Regions from separate parts of the Caballeronia sp. AZ10_KS36 genome, predicted to be linked through region 1. Evidence: riboswitches for the same ligand, from Rfam matches in the RefSeq annotation. Region 1 holds a riboswitch; the other holds the start of a gene.
The links. A riboswitch is a leader RNA that binds a small molecule or an ion and turns the genes downstream of it on or off. The one in region 1 is predicted to bind thiamine pyrophosphate.
Positions count from the first base shown of each region.

Region 1 (7,334 bases):
CGCACTCAAGTCATTGGACGTTGCGTGAGTTGAGTTTTCGCTGTTCATGTGGACACACTCGGGGAACTACGTTGCGATCCCTATGCTGGAATTGCAACGATTCAAACGAAAGGCTGCTCATGTTACATACGATCGAGACGCTCGCGGTCAATAATTGTTTGTTGTACTACTCTTTGCGGAACAATGTCTTTCGTAGCGGGCATCTTCAGCCTATCGCGCCTTGTCGGATTCCGCCAGTAGCGGTTCATATCCGAATCGGCATAAAAGAAAAACCGCACGGACTTGAATGGCCCGTGCGGCTTTCTCGACGCTTCGATGCGATTTTCTCAAGCCTCCGCCATCGCCCGCTCGATCTCGATCTTGTAGTCATGGAACATCGCGACCGATTCGCGATGCGCGACGCTCAGAACTGCCGCCTTCGGCAACCGCTCGACCAGCGTGTTGTAGATATGCAGTTCGTTCTCGGCATCCAGCGCGCTCGTCGCTTCGTCGAGGAACACGAAGTCCGGCTTGTGCAGCAGCACGCGCGCCGCAGCCAGCCGCTGCTGCTCGCCCGGCGACAAGCTGCGCGCCCAGTGCGCGCTTTCGTCGAGCCGGTCGCCGTACGCTTCGAGATTGCACGCGCGCAAGGCTTCGCGCGATTCCTCGTCGGTGAACGTCGTGGCCGGCGACGGATACGACAGCGCGCCGCGCAACGTCCCGATCGGCAGATAACTCTGCTGCGGCACGAACATGAGCTTCGCATCGACGGGCGCGTCGATGGTGCCGTCGCCGAACGGCCACAGGCCCGCGAGCGCGCGCATCAGCGTGCTCTTGCCCGAACCCGACGGCCCGACGACGAGCCAGCGCGAACCCGGCTCGATCGAGACGTCCGCCACGCGTGACAGCGGCGTGCCGTTCGGCAACGCGAGCATGAGACCGGTGGTCGTTAGCGAACGTGTGCTCGTGTAATGCAGATTGATGCCGCCGCGTTCGGTCGCGGGCGACGTTTCCTCGCGGATATGCGTCGAGCGCATGACGCGCTTGAATTCGCGCAGACGGTTGACGGTGGCGCGCCATTCGACCAGCGTCGAATAACTGTTGATGAACCAGGAAAACGAATCGCTGACGGTGCCGAACGCCGACGAAATCTGCATCAGCACGCCGAACGAAAACGCGCCCGCGAAGTAGCGGGGCGCGGCGACCATGATCGGAAAGATAATGGCGATTTGTCCGTAGAAGGACAGCACGAAGGTCATGCGCTTCGTGTACTTCATGATGAGCCACCAGTTGTCGCGAATGCGCTGGAAGATGCTCTTCGCGTTGGCGGTTTCGGTGGCGATGCCGTCGTAGAACGCGATCTGCTCCGCGTTTTCGCGCACGCGGATCAGGCCGAAGCGAAAATCCGCCTCCACTTTCTGCTGCTGGTAGTTGATCGACACGAGCGGATGCCCGACCTTCTGGATAATGAGCGAGCCGAGAATCGCGTAAAGCGCGGCGGCCCACACCATGTAGCCCGGAATGACGAGCGGCTTGCCGAAGAGCGTCAGCGTCAGAGCGCCCGCGAGCGTCCACAAAATGGTGATGAAGGTGACGAGCGTGACGAGCGTCGATAGCAGGTCGAGCGACAGCGTAAGCGTGGTGGTCGCGAAGGATTGCAGGTCGTCGCTGATACGCTGGTCGGGGTTGTCGGCGAGGCGGTCGCGCTCGATGCGGTAGAACGCCTTGTCGCCGAACCATTGTTCGAGATACCGGTTCGTGAGCCATTGCCGCCAGCGGAACGCAAGCATTTGCCGCAGATACCGCCCGTAGACGGCGAGCAGAATGTACGCAAACGCGAGACCGGTGAAGATCAGCAGCAAGTGCGGAAAGTCGCGCACGTTCTTGTTTTGCAGCGCGTTATAGAAGTCCGCGTTCCAGCTGTTGAGCCGCACGTTGATCCAGACGACCGTCATGTTGATCGCGATGATCGCGACCAGAAGGCCCCACGCGACGCCGCGCTCTTCCGAGACCCAATAAGGTTTGATGAGGCTCCACGCCGATACGTCATCTGCCTTCTGCTGCGTGCTTTCGAGATTCGAGTTGACCATGACCTTGTGTTCGGGTGCGCCGGATCGCCGGCGGGTTGAGACGGTGTCGCTTGCCGTGCGGCGCGCGGCATCGACGTGCGCGCAGCCAGTTCCGGGTTCGCAGATTGTTGTGATGCTGCCTTAACTGTCGCTTAATTCGGCCCGATCGTCCGATGAACCGGTGTTCGGGGCATTGTGCCAGAGTGCCGCCGGCCGCGACCGAAGCGGCACGACGCGGCACGACGGGAGCGCTACGACCGTAGCGGGCAATCCCGGTTTGCAGCGGCTTTGCCTTTTATGCTCTAATGATCTGCGACGAAACAGGGGTGCTTCGCGCGACGTCACTGGAAACGGTGGCCGGCGCGGCGAGGCTGAGAGAGACCCTTTGCACCCGATCCGGGTAATACCGGCGAGGGAAGTTTCCGGAGAACGCGCGTTTGCCGCGCCATTCCTCCAGTCTCTTCCGGTCTTCCTTTTCCGCTCGGTGCGTCTGACGGCCGCCGTGCAGGTCTCTCCTCCGCTGATTCGCCACGTTAGTCAGTTAGTCAATCGGTTTGCCGCTTCCTGCGGCGACGCTCGCTTTCGTCGAGGCGACGCACGGGACCGGATGAGGAGACATCGGATTGTGAACAGCATGGAACAGGGCGACGCGCGCCGGCCGGACTTCGCGGTGATCGGCGGCGGGCTCGTCGGGCGGCTCGTCGCCTGGCAGCTTGCGGGCGCGGGGCACGGCGTCGCGCTCTACGAGCGTGGCGACGAAGCCGGCTCGCAGTCGGCCGCGTGGGTCGCCGCGGCCATGCTCGCGCCGCTCGCGGAAGCGACGAGCGCGGAGCCGCTCGTCGTCGAGCTCGGCGCGGCGTCGCTCGCGCGCTGGCCGGATGTGCTCGCGGCATTGCCCGAGCCGGTCTTCTTTCAGCGCAACGGGACGCTCGTCGTGTGGCACGGCGCGGATCGCGCGGAAGCGCCGCTTTTCGAGCGCCGGCTGCGCGCGAACGCCCCGGCATCGCTACTCGACGGCGGTTTCGTCAAGCTCGCCGGCGCGCAGGTCGCCGAGGCGGAACCGGCGCTCGGCTCCCGCTTCGCGCAGGGCTGGCTGCTGCCGCACGAAGGCCAGCTCGACAACCGGCAGGCGCTCAAGGCGCTCGCGGCGGGGCTGGCGGCGCGCGGCGTGCGCACGCACTGGCATACGCCGGTCGATGCCATGCCCGATGCGCGCTGGATCATCGATTGCCGCGGTCTCGGCGCAAAGCCCGCGTGGCCCGCGCTGCGCGGCATTCGCGGCGAAGTGGCGCGGGTGCATGCGCCGGGCATCGGGCTCACGCGGCCGGTGCGCTTGCTCCATCCGCGCTATCCGCTTTACATCGCGCCCAAGCAGAACGACGTCTACGTGATCGGCGCGACGGAAGTCGAGGGCGAGGACATGTCGCCCGTCAGCGTGCGCTCGGCGCTCGAATTGCTGAGCGCGGCGTTCGCCGTCCATCCGGGATTCGGCGAAGCGCGCATTCTCGAACTCAACTCGCAATGCCGGCCGACGCTGCCGGATCATCGTCCGGCCATTGTCTGGGACGGCGCGCAGACGCTGCGCGTGAACGGGCTGTATCGGCACGGCTTCATGATCGCGCCCGAAGTGGCCGATGCCGCCTGCGCGCTCGCCGATGCGCTCATCGGCGAAACGGTGCGCGACGCCGCTTCGTTCGCGCAATTCCGCGGCGATGCCAGATGGCCCGAGCTGCTGCACGGCGCGTTCGCGGCCGTGCCCGCGTGACAGGATTCAGAGACAGAACCATGAACATCCACATCAATCAGCGCGAGTTCACCTTGCCCGATGCCGCCACCGTCACCGACGCGCTCGCCGCCTTCGGCGCGAAGCCGCCGTTCGCGGTCGCGCTCAACGGCCAGTTCGTCGCGCGCGGCGAGCACGGCACGAAGACGCTCGCGCCGGGCGACAAGCTCGACGTCGTTTCGCCCGTCGCGGGCGGTTGAACACACGAAGGATTCCATCATGACCACACAGACCGCCGACGTCCTCACGCTTTACGGCCAAGCGTTTCCGAGCCGCGTGCTGCTCGGCACGTCGCGCTATCCGTCGCTGCAATCGCTGTCGGATTCGATCGACGCCGCGCGTCCCGGCATGGTGACGGTCGCGCTGCGCCGCCAGTCGGAGACGGGCGAAGCGGGCTTCTTCGACGTGCTCAAGCGTCACGGCGTCGCGCTGTTGCCGAACACGGCGGGCTGCCAGAGCGTGGACGAAGTGCTGACCACCGCCTACATGGCGCGCGAAGTGTTCGACACGCCGTGGATCAAGCTCGAACTGATCGGCGATGACTACACGCTCCAGCCCGACCCGATCGGCCTGGTCGAAGCGGCGGCGAAGCTCGTGCGCGACGGCTTCAAGGTGCTGCCGTACTGCACGGAAGATCTCGTGATCGGCCGGCGCCTGCTCGATGCCGGCTGCGAAGCGCTGATGCCGTGGGGCGCGCCCATCGGCACCGGCAAGGGCGTCACCAATCCCTACGGCCTGCGTACGCTGCGCGAGCGGCTGCCGGACGTGCCGCTGATCGTCGATGCGGGTCTCGGCGTGCCGTCGCACGCGTGTCAGGTCATGGAGTGGGGCTTCGACGGCGTGCTGCTCAACACGGCGGTTTCGCAGGCCACGTTTCCGCCACAGATGGCGCGTGCGTTTGCGCTGGGCGTCGAAGCGGGCCGCAGCGCGTTTCTCGCCGGTCCGATGGCCGAGCGCGACAGCGCGCAGGCGAGCACGCCGGTCGTCGGCATGCCGTTCTGGCATCAGGACGGAGGTGCGGCATGAGCCTGCTCGGTCGCGAAGTGTTCTGGCCGCCGGCGGACGAACTCGTGGAAGTCGCGGAGCGCATCCGCGCGCGTCTCGGCGACTGGCCCGCCGCGTCGACGCGCTGGCGCATCTGCCTGACCGCGCCCGAATCGGCCGGCGCGCAGGATTTGATCGTGCTCACGGAGCCGCGTGAATCCGATTCCGGCGCGCTTGCCAGCGACGCCGCCGTGCTCGAAGCGCACGGCTCGCGCGTGACGCTGACGCGCGAGGGCGAGCGTTTCGTGCTCGACGGCGAGCGTTCCGACGACTGGCTCGCCGCGCTCGCCGCGTTTCTCGACTGCAACTTCGAGCCGCACGACGCGCTCGTTCTGGCGCTGGCCTGGCGCACCGGCGACGAGTCGAAAGACGACGCCTGGCCCGTCGATTTCGCGACGTTCCCGCGCGTCGGCGGCCTGCCGCCCGCGCCGGAGCCGGCGTTCCCGCCTTGTCCAGCCGAACTCGGGCTCTATCCCGTGCTGCCAAGCGCGGATTGGGTCGAGCGCGTGCTCGATCTGGGCGTCGCCACGGCGCAACTGCGCCGAAAAAGCGCGGACGCCGACGATCTTCGACGCGAAATCGAACGGTCCGTGGCGGCGGGGCGTCGGCATCAGGCGCGGCTGTTCATCAACGATCACTGGCGCGAGGCGATAGCGGCGGGCGCATACGGCGTGCATCTCGGCCAGGAAGACGTCGAGACCGCCGACCTAAGCGCGATTGCGCACGCCGGCCTGCGCCTCGGCCTCTCGACGCACGGCTATTACGAGATGCTGCGCGCGCTGCACTTCCGGCCGAGCTATCTCGCGCTCGGCGCCGTCTTCCCGACGACGACGAAGGTCATGCCGACCAAGCCGCAAGGTCTCGCCCGCCTGCGCCGCTACGTGCAGCTTCTGCGCGGCCGGGTGCCGCTCGTCGCGATCGGCGGAATCGACGGCAAAGTGATCGGCGACGTGCTCGCGACGGGCGTCGGCAGCGCGGCGGTCGTGCGCGCCGTGACCGAAGCGCCGGATACTGCTCGGGCGGTCACATCGCTGCAACAAAACTTTGCAGGTCAATGCTGACAGTTCCGAAAAAATTAGGCACCGCGCACTAGGCAAAGCACCGATTGCACGCAGGCCCTATAATGCGGCGTTTTGCGTCAACGGAATTTCTTACCCAGTGCCAGCCTCTTCTGAGACTCTGCTCGAGCTACGCGACGTCGACTTCGGTTACGGCGACCGGCTCGTCCTGTCGAACCTGAACATGCGCTTCACGCGCGGTCAGGTCGTCGCCGTCATGGGCGGCTCGGGCTGCGGCAAGACTACGACGCTTCGGCTGATCGGCGGTCTCGTCAAGGCGAGCCGCGGCCAGGTGCTGTACGGCGGGCAGGACGTCGGCGCGCAGACGCGGGACGGTCTGTACGCGCTGCGCCGGAAGATGGGCATGCTGTTCCAGTTCGGCGCGCTCTTCACGGATCAAACGGTCTTCGAGAACGTCGCGTTCCCGCTGCGCGAGCACACGGATCTGCCTGAAGCACTTATCCGCGATCTCGTTTTGATGAAGCTCAACGCCGTGGGCTTGCGCGGCGCGCGCGACCTCGCGCCGTCGGAAATTTCGGGCGGCATGGCGCGTCGCGTGGCGCTGGCGCGCGCCATCGCGCTCGATCCCGAACTCATGATGTACGACGAGCCGTTCGCGGGTCTCGATCCCATTTCGCTCGGCATCACCGCCAAGCTGATCCGCACGCTGAACGACGCGCTCGGCGCCACGTCCATTCTCGTCTCGCACGACGTCCCGGAATCGTTCGCCATCGCCGACTACGTGTACTTCGTGGCCAACGGCGGCATCCACGCGGAAGGCACGCCCGCGCAACTGCGCGCGTCGCAGGACCCGACCGTGCGCCAGTTCATCGACGGCACGCCCGACGGCCCCTTCAAGTTCCACTACGCGAGCCAGAACCTCGCAGCGGATTTCGGCATCGGAGGCAAGGCATGATCAGCGCACTCGGACGCTGGGTGCTCGACGGCTTCGGCACCGCCGGTTACGCGACGCGCATGCTCGCGCGCCTCGTGCTCGAATTCTTCCCGCTGCTGCGCCGCCCGCGGCTTGTCACGAAACAAATCCACTTCGTCGGCAATTATTCGCTCGTGATCATCGCGGTGTCGGGTCTGTTCGTCGGCTTCGTGCTCGGCTTGCAGGGCTATTACACGCTCAATCGCTACGGCTCGGAGCAGGCGCTCGGGCTGCTCGTCGCGCTGTCGCTCGTGCGCGAGCTCGGGCCCGTGGTCACGGCGCTGCTCTTCGCCGGGCGCGCGGGCACGTCGCTGACGGCGGAAATCGGCCTCATGAAGGCGGGCGAGCAACTCACGGCTATGGAAATGATGGCCGTCGATCCCATCAAGGTGGTCGTCGCGCCGCGCATGTGGGCGGGCATCATTTCGATGCCGGTGCTCGCGGCCATTTTCAGCGCGGTCGGCGTG
Region 1 is NZ_JALQDQ010000020.1:23,644-30,977, reverse strand. Features, by position in the region: gene NCR35_RS13895 (tetratricopeptide repeat protein) at 1-48, opposite strand, end outside; gene NCR35_RS13890 (ABC transporter ATP-binding protein/permease) at 327-2,069, opposite strand; TPP riboswitch at 2,361-2,483, shown strand; gene NCR35_RS13885 (FAD-dependent oxidoreductase) at 2,683-3,813, shown strand; gene thiS (sulfur carrier protein ThiS) at 3,834-4,031, shown strand; gene NCR35_RS13875 (thiazole synthase) at 4,051-4,857, shown strand; gene thiE (thiamine phosphate synthase) at 4,854-5,936, shown strand; gene NCR35_RS13865 (ABC transporter ATP-binding protein) at 6,034-6,849, shown strand; gene mlaE (lipid asymmetry maintenance ABC transporter permease subunit MlaE) at 6,846-7,334, shown strand, end outside.

Region 2 (7,334 bases), on a different contig from region 1:
GAAAGATGCCCGAATCGTCTGAATGAGCTATCAGCCTTGTCGCACAAGGCTTCGACCGGGAATGATGCAAGCAAAACGGCCTGCCGCACTCGCCGCGCGACAGGCCGTTTCGGGTCAGGCTTTCAGTCCGTCAAAGACGGCGCATCAGGTCGGCTGATAGATTTCCGCGCCCTTCTTCACGAACTCGATGGCCTTCGTCTGCATGCCGTGGGTGAGCGCGTCGGTTTCGCTCACGCCCTGCTTCGCGGCGAAGTCGCGCACGTCCTGCGTGATCTTCATCGAGCAGAAGTGCGGGCCGCACATCGAGCAGAAGTGCGCGACCTTCGCCGAGTCCTTCGGCAGCGTTTCGTCGTGGAATTCGCGCGCCTTGTCCGGGTCGAGGCCGAGATTGAACTGGTCTTCCCAGCGGAATTCGAAGCGCGCCTTCGAGAGCGCGTTGTCCCGCACCTGTGCGCCGGGATGCCCCTTCGCCAGATCCGCCGCGTGCGCCGCGAGCTTGTACGTGATGATGCCTTCCTTCACGTCGTCCTTGTTCGGCAGGCCGAGGTGCTCCTTCGGCGTCACGTAGCAGAGCATCGCCGTGCCGAACCAGCCGATCATCGCGGCGCCGATGCCCGAGGTGATGTGGTCGTAGCCCGGCGCGATGTCGGTGGTGAGCGGCCCGAGCGTGTAGAAGGGCGCCTCGTCGCACCATTGCAGCTGCAGGTCCATGTTCTCCTTGATGAGCTGCATCGGCACGTGGCCGGGGCCTTCGATCATCACCTGGACGTCGTGCTTCCACGCGACTTGCGTCAGTTCGCCGAGCGTCTTCAGCTCGCCGAGCTGCGCTTCGTCGTTCGCGTCGTAGATGGAGCCGGGGCGCAGGCCGTCGCCGAGCGAGAACGAGACATCGTACTGCTTCATGATTTCGCAGATGTCTTCGAAGTGCTCGTAGATGAAGCTCTCCTTGTGATGCGCGAGGCACCACTTCGCCATGATCGAGCCGCCGCGCGACACGATGCCCGTCATGCGGTTCGCCGTCAGCGGCACGTATTGCAGCCGCACGCCCGCGTGGATCGTGAAGTAGTCGACGCCTTGCTCCGCCTGCTCGATGAGCGTGTCGCGGAAGATTTCCCACGTGAGGTCTTCGGCTTTGCCGTTGACCTTTTCGAGCGCCTGATAGATGGGCACCGTGCCGATCGGCACCGGCGAATTGCGGATGATCCACTCGCGCGTCTCGTGGATGTGCTTGCCGGTGGACAGGTCCATCACCGTGTCGCCGCCCCAGCGGATCGCCCAGGTCATCTTGTCGACTTCCTCGCCGATGGACGAGCTGACCGCCGAATTGCCGATGTTCGCGTTGATCTTCACGAGGAAGTTGCGGCCGATGATCATCGGCTCGCTTTCCGGGTGATTGATGTTCGCGGGAATGATCGCGCGGCCGCGCGCCACTTCGTCGCGCACGAACTCGGGCGTGATTTCCTTTGCCGCGTCCTTGCCGAATGCCGCCGCGCCGAACGCCTGTCCGGGATGCTGGCGGCCCATCATCTGCGCGAGCTTCTCGCCGTTCGGGCCGCTCTTGCGCAGGCTTTCGAGGTATTCGGCGCGACGCTGGTTTTCGCGGATGGCGATGTATTCCATCTCCGGCGTGATGATGCCCGCGCGCGCGTAGTGCATCTGCGTGACGTTCTTGCCGGCGACGGCGCGGCGCGGCTTGCGGTGCAGGCCGGGAAAGCGGAGTTCGGCCGTCTTCGGATCGGCGGCGCGCTCGCGGCCGAATTCGCTCGACAGGCCCGCGAGTTCTTCCGTGTCGCCGCGCTTCTCGATCCAGCCGGCGCGCAGCGCGGGCAGTCCCGAGCGGATGTCGATCTTCGCGTCCGGATCGGTGTACGGACCGGACGTGTCGTACACGTACACCGGCGGATTCTTCTCGCCGCCGAAGCCGTCCGGCGTGTCCGACTGCGTGATCTCGCGCATCGGCACGCGAATGTCGGGCGTCGAGCCGGTCACGTAGACCTTGCGCGAGTTCGGCAGCGGCGCGATGGCGGCGGCGTCGACGACGGCGTTTTCCGACAGAAACTTGGGATTGGCATTCATGTGCTGTCTCTCCTGTGGGACGTTTTGACATGCGAGCGTTGCAGCGCTCGGCTGACTCAGGAGCTAAACAGGGAGGAACGAGACGGAAAGGTACGGGTTCGGAAGAAGGAGTCTGATGCGGCGCGACTGTCGAAACCCGAACGCTTCCCTGCGCTGGCATTATCCAGATCAGGTTCAAAGGGTATTTCTCACCCGCGCCGCGCGAGGCGACTGCGCTCGATGAAACCGGCCGCAATCGCGATGCGCAACGCAGGACCCCCGCGTTAGCAGCCGCCACCATACACCGCAGCGTGGCGTGTTGGCAACCATCTGAAAATTCGTCCGGCGATTCGTCGATCGCGCGGGGCGCTTACTGCATAATGTCGCTCGCCCCGGCCTGCGTGTTTTCCCTGACCGCCCGGCAGCCGCAATCGACGCCCCGCGTCGCCCGCTGTTTCTCTCTGCGCCCGCGTTCGCATCCAACTGTTTCGCCATGTCGTCCTGTCTCGTTTGTCGCGACGCTTTTCTCGCCCGTTCGGTTGCCGTCTGTCGGATCGAAGACACGGCTCGGTCTTGCACGCTGGCCGGATAACACATGTCTAAGCCGCCGCGCCTGCCGCGCCTGCCGCGTCTGCCTTCTTCGTTGCCCGATCGTTTTCCGTTTCGCGCGCCGCGTTCGCACAAGGGACAAGTCGCGCTCGCGCTCGCCGTCGTCTATCTCGTGTGGGGCTCGACGTATCTCGCCGTGCATCTGTCGCTCGCGTCGTTTCCGCCGCTTCTGCTTTCCGGCTTGCGCAATCTGTTCGCGGGCATCGGGCTCTTCGTGTTCGCCGCGCGCCGCAAGCCGGTTTGGCCGACGTTGGCCGAAGCGCGCAATGCGGCGCTCGTCGGCACGCTGCTCGTCGGCTTGTCGAGCGGGATGCTCGCCTACGGCATGCGCACCGTCGAGACCGGGACCGCAGCCGTGATGGTCGCCACCGTGCCGCTTTTCGCGACGATCATCGCCGCGCTCACGGGCCGGCGGATTGCGAACGGCGAGTGGGTGGCGGTCGGGCTCGGGCTCGTCGGCATCGTGCTGCTGAACCACGGCGACTCGGGCTCCGGCTCCACCGCGGGCAGCATCGCGATTCTGTGCGGCGCGATCTTCTGGGCGGGCGGGGCGCATCTGGCGAGCCGCGTCAAGCTGCCGTCGGACCTCTTCATGTCGACGGCGCTCCAGATCGGCCTCGGCGGTTCCATTTCGACGACGGTGGCGTTGCTCTCTGGCGAGCGGCTAACGGGCATCGGCTTCGTGCCGGGGCTGTCGTTTCTGTATCTGATGCTCGTCGGAACGATGGCCGCGTATGTCGCCTACGGCTTCTTGATCCGGCATACGAGCCCGATCATCGCGAGTAGCTGCATGTACGTGAATCCGGTGGTCGCGGTGTTGCTCGGCGCGCTGTTGCTCGGCGAGGCGATCACGCGCTGGACCGTCATTGCGACGGTCGTCATTTTGCTGAGCGTCGCGCTTTCTTTCTGGTTCGATTATCGAAGGCGCGGGTTGGTGTGATCGCTTTTTCGACGTTGCGTTCGCCTCGCTTGTAAGAACGACGCCCACGCTGCGCTCGAAGGCGCGCACGTGCCGCTGCGCGCTCGCGCCCCGAACGAATCCTCTAATGAAAGCGGCAGCCTTGCGCGATAAGGCTTCCAGCCGAAGTCGCGCGGCTCGCGCACCGCAAAAGGGCACGGCTGTTGCTCCATGTGCGCCACCCGCGAGGCGCGTCATCCCGATGAAACAAAGACGCGTTCCTTGCGGCGAGGACGCGGCGTAGCGGGCCAGCCGCCCGCCGTCCGCAGCCTTCACGACACCATCAACGATCACAAAAAGGAAGGTGGCACATGAAGCTCATCCGCACTGTCACGGCGCTCGCTGCCGTCGCTTCGCTCTTGTCCGCATGCGGCGGAAGTTCGGACGACGTCGGCAAGGAACTCGGCCTCACGCAAGCGCAGGTTCATTTCGTCCACGCGATTCCGAGCGGCCCGAACGTCGACTTCTACGATAACGGCAAGGTGCTGCAACCGAACATCGGCTACAAGGCGGTGACCAACTTCGCGAACATCGGCACGGGCCAGCACAACTTCGGCTACGCGGCCGTGAACACGACGACCCTGCTCGCGTCCGATTCGAGCATCAGCAACGCGGCGAAGGGCCACGAATACACGGTCATCGCGCTGCCGGACGCGGGCTTCCTGCCGTCGATCGCCGTGATCGACGATCCGTTCGACAAGGGTCTTCTGTCGACGAGCGCGCGCGTGCGCGGCTTCAACGCATCGGCGAACGCGGAGAATCTCGATCTGTATCTGGTCGCGCCGGGGACGGACATCGCGACGGTCAACGCGACGATGCCGAGCGTCGCCTTCAAGAGCGCGGTCCCGGCGAGCACGCAGGACTCGATCTATGTTTCCGGCGGCACGTATCAGCTGATCGCGACGCTGCCGGGTTCGAAGACGCCGGTGTACAAGTCGGCTTCGTTCAATCTCGGCAATAACGCAGACTGGCTCGTGACGACGCTGCCTTCCGGCAACGCGCTGTCGCAGGTCGTGCCCGGCAAGATCCGGGTGCTGGTGGCGCAGGGCGGCAACACGCAGACGCCGGCGCTGGAGTTGCCGGATACGCAGTAAGCGCTTTCGCGTCAGACCGTGACGAAAACCCGCCCGAGCGATGCCGGGTGGGTTTTTTAATGGACGAAAAAAAATCTCGCCGCGCGAGGCGGCGAGATGACAGGGACTACGCTGAGTCGATAGAAGCGCCCGGCTTACTTATGCTCTTCCGCCGAGTTCGAGATAGCCTGGCCGCCCTTCGACAGATCCTGACCTGCGCCCGAGATGGTGTTGCAGCCTGCCAGCGCAGCGGTGCCCGCGATCAGCAGCAAAGCGATGATTCGAGTCATGTTCAATCCCCTTGAAGTGAAGTGTCTGGATTGGCCGCTGCTCGTTCGATGGGCCTCACCGGTGGAATAATCTTAAAAAAGCGCCCGAGCGCGCGCTGTAGGCACACATGTGTTTTTTGTGTCGGCGGACTCCGCATTTCGCGTCGGCATCGTCCTACGCGGCGGCGCGGGTCGGCGCGTCGGTCACGTCCGCATGCACGCGGTCGCGCGGCATCGACACGCGAATGCTGGTGCCGTGCGGCGTCGCGCGTTCGATCTCGAAGCGCCCGCCGCGCGCCGACACGCGCTGCCGCATGCCGACGAGTCCGTGCGTCTGCGTGCGCTTTAGGTCCTGCGGCCGGATGCCGATGCCGTCATCGTCGATGGCGAGCGCGACGTTCGCCGGGTCGAGCGTCAGTGCAATGCCGATGCGGCTCGCACGCGCGTACTTCGCGGCGTTCGTGAGCGTTTCCTGCGCCACGCGAAAGAGCGCGATCTCGATGGCTTCGCCGAGTTTCACTTCGTCGTCCGGCAGATCGGCCTCGACCGTCCAGCCGTTGCGCTGCGCGGCTTCGTCCACGAGCGAGCGCAGCGCCGTGACGAGACCGAAATTGGCGAGCACCGTCGGCCGCATGTCCTCGATGATCCGCCGCTTGAGTGCGATGCCCTGATCCAGATTGCCGATGGCGCGCGACAGTTTCTCGGCCATCGCCGGCTCCGATTCACGCAGCTTGCCGCGCACCCACGCGACATCCATCTTGCTCGCCGTCAGGATCGAGCCGAGTTCGTCGTGCAGTTCGCGGGCGAGCTGCGTCTTTTCATCCTCGCTGACCGATTGCAGATGCCACGCGAGCGCTTCGAGTTGGCGCGTGCGTTCGAAGACGAGTCGATCGAGTTCCTCCTGCTGCGTGATGAGTTCGCGTTGAACGCGATCCTGCTTGTCGAGCTGAATGCCGAGATTGCGAAACAGCAGCAGGAACAACACGATGTTCAGCGCGCACAGCGCCGCGACGCACAGCGTCGAAATGCGCTGATCGGCGCGGCTCGCGTCGAGCGCGTGTTGCGCGCGCTGCTCCTCGTTCAGGCGCAACAGCGAGAGCGCGGCGTCGAGCGTCATGTCCTTGTCGGTCGATGCATCCGAAGGCGCGACCGATGGCGCCGCCGCGCGCTCGATGGCGTCGTTGGCCGCCGCGCGAATGTGCGCGAAGCTCGCGAGCGCGGTGTCGTCGCCGATGCGGCGATAGTAGGCATCGAGCGTGGCGAGCGCGCGGCGCACGTGCGCGGCGGTCGCGTCGAACTGCGTTCTGTAGGCGGCGTCCGGTTTCAGCGCGATCGCTTGTCCCTGCGCCGACAGCGTCGCGATGTCCGCCGCGAGCGCCGAAAGCTGCGCGGTGGCGCTCTTGGCGTCGAGCGCGGTTTCGTACTCGGCGGCAATGCGCATGCGGCCCGACTCCAGAATCACGAGCCCGCCGACGGTAATCACGATCGCCACCGTCATCGCGACGGCCCAGCTATACCGATGCATCCATTCGTTGATGCGCGCGAATCCGGCGCGCGTGCCGCGGCTCGCCGGCGGGGCGGGCGAAGCGTCGTCTTGCGCGATGCCGGCAAGCGCAGCGTGAGGAAGGTGGCTCATGACGTGGTTCTCGATGCGGCGACGAGGCAGATGGCGCGCGTGGCGCAGCCGATTTGAAAGCAAATGTCGGTGGATTCTCACAGCAAAAAAGGAGCCAGCCCGAATGCGCGCGGCAAACCGCGCGGCTAGCATGAGTGCGTCAACCATTCCTACGGGGAGCGATCATGCTGAGATGGGCTCTGTTCTTCGCGATCGTCGCTGTGATCGCCGGCTTGCTGGGCTTCACGGGCATTGCCGCGGGCGCCGCGACCATTGCCAAGTTCCTGTTCGTACTGTTCCTGATTCTTTGCGTCGTGTTTCTGGTGCTGGGGTTCGTCATCACCAAGAAAGCGGTCGATTAGCGGCGTATCGCTTGTTCCACGCTTTGCCATGCCGGGATGGCGGTTCGCGTCATGCCCGGCTCAGACCTTGAACGACCGTAGAACAATCACGAGGAGGGTCCCATGCTGCACTACGCGGCCGTTTTCTTCGTCATCGCGATCATCGCGGCGGTGTTCGGCTTCACGGGCATCGCGGCCGGCGCCGCTGAAATCGCGAAGATCCTGTTTTATATTTTCCTCGTCGTGTTCGTCGTGACGCTGCTGCTCGGTGTCTTCAGGACGTGACGTTGCCGAATCGTCGTGCCCGCGCCCGTTCATCGGACGATGGAGCGGAGCGGGCACGCGCCATGCATCGCAGACGATGATCGAATAGCGGAACGCTATGAAGCTGCACGGCGATTCGCTGGACGCATC
Region 2 is NZ_JALQDQ010000011.1:8,473-15,806, forward strand. Features, by position in the region: gene thiC (phosphomethylpyrimidine synthase ThiC) at 145-2,076, opposite strand; TPP riboswitch at 2,204-2,346, opposite strand; gene NCR35_RS06275 (EamA family transporter) at 2,651-3,604, shown strand; gene NCR35_RS06280 (DUF4397 domain-containing protein) at 3,934-4,716, shown strand; gene NCR35_RS06285 (entericidin A/B family lipoprotein) at 4,851-4,985, opposite strand; gene NCR35_RS06290 (sensor histidine kinase) at 5,140-6,600, opposite strand; gene NCR35_RS06295 (DUF1328 domain-containing protein) at 6,765-6,941, shown strand; gene NCR35_RS06300 (DUF1328 domain-containing protein) at 7,044-7,205, shown strand.
Region 2: linked by a shared signal. The riboswitch ahead of thiC (phosphomethylpyrimidine synthase ThiC) and the one ahead of NCR35_RS13885 (FAD-dependent oxidoreductase) in region 1 are both predicted to bind thiamine pyrophosphate.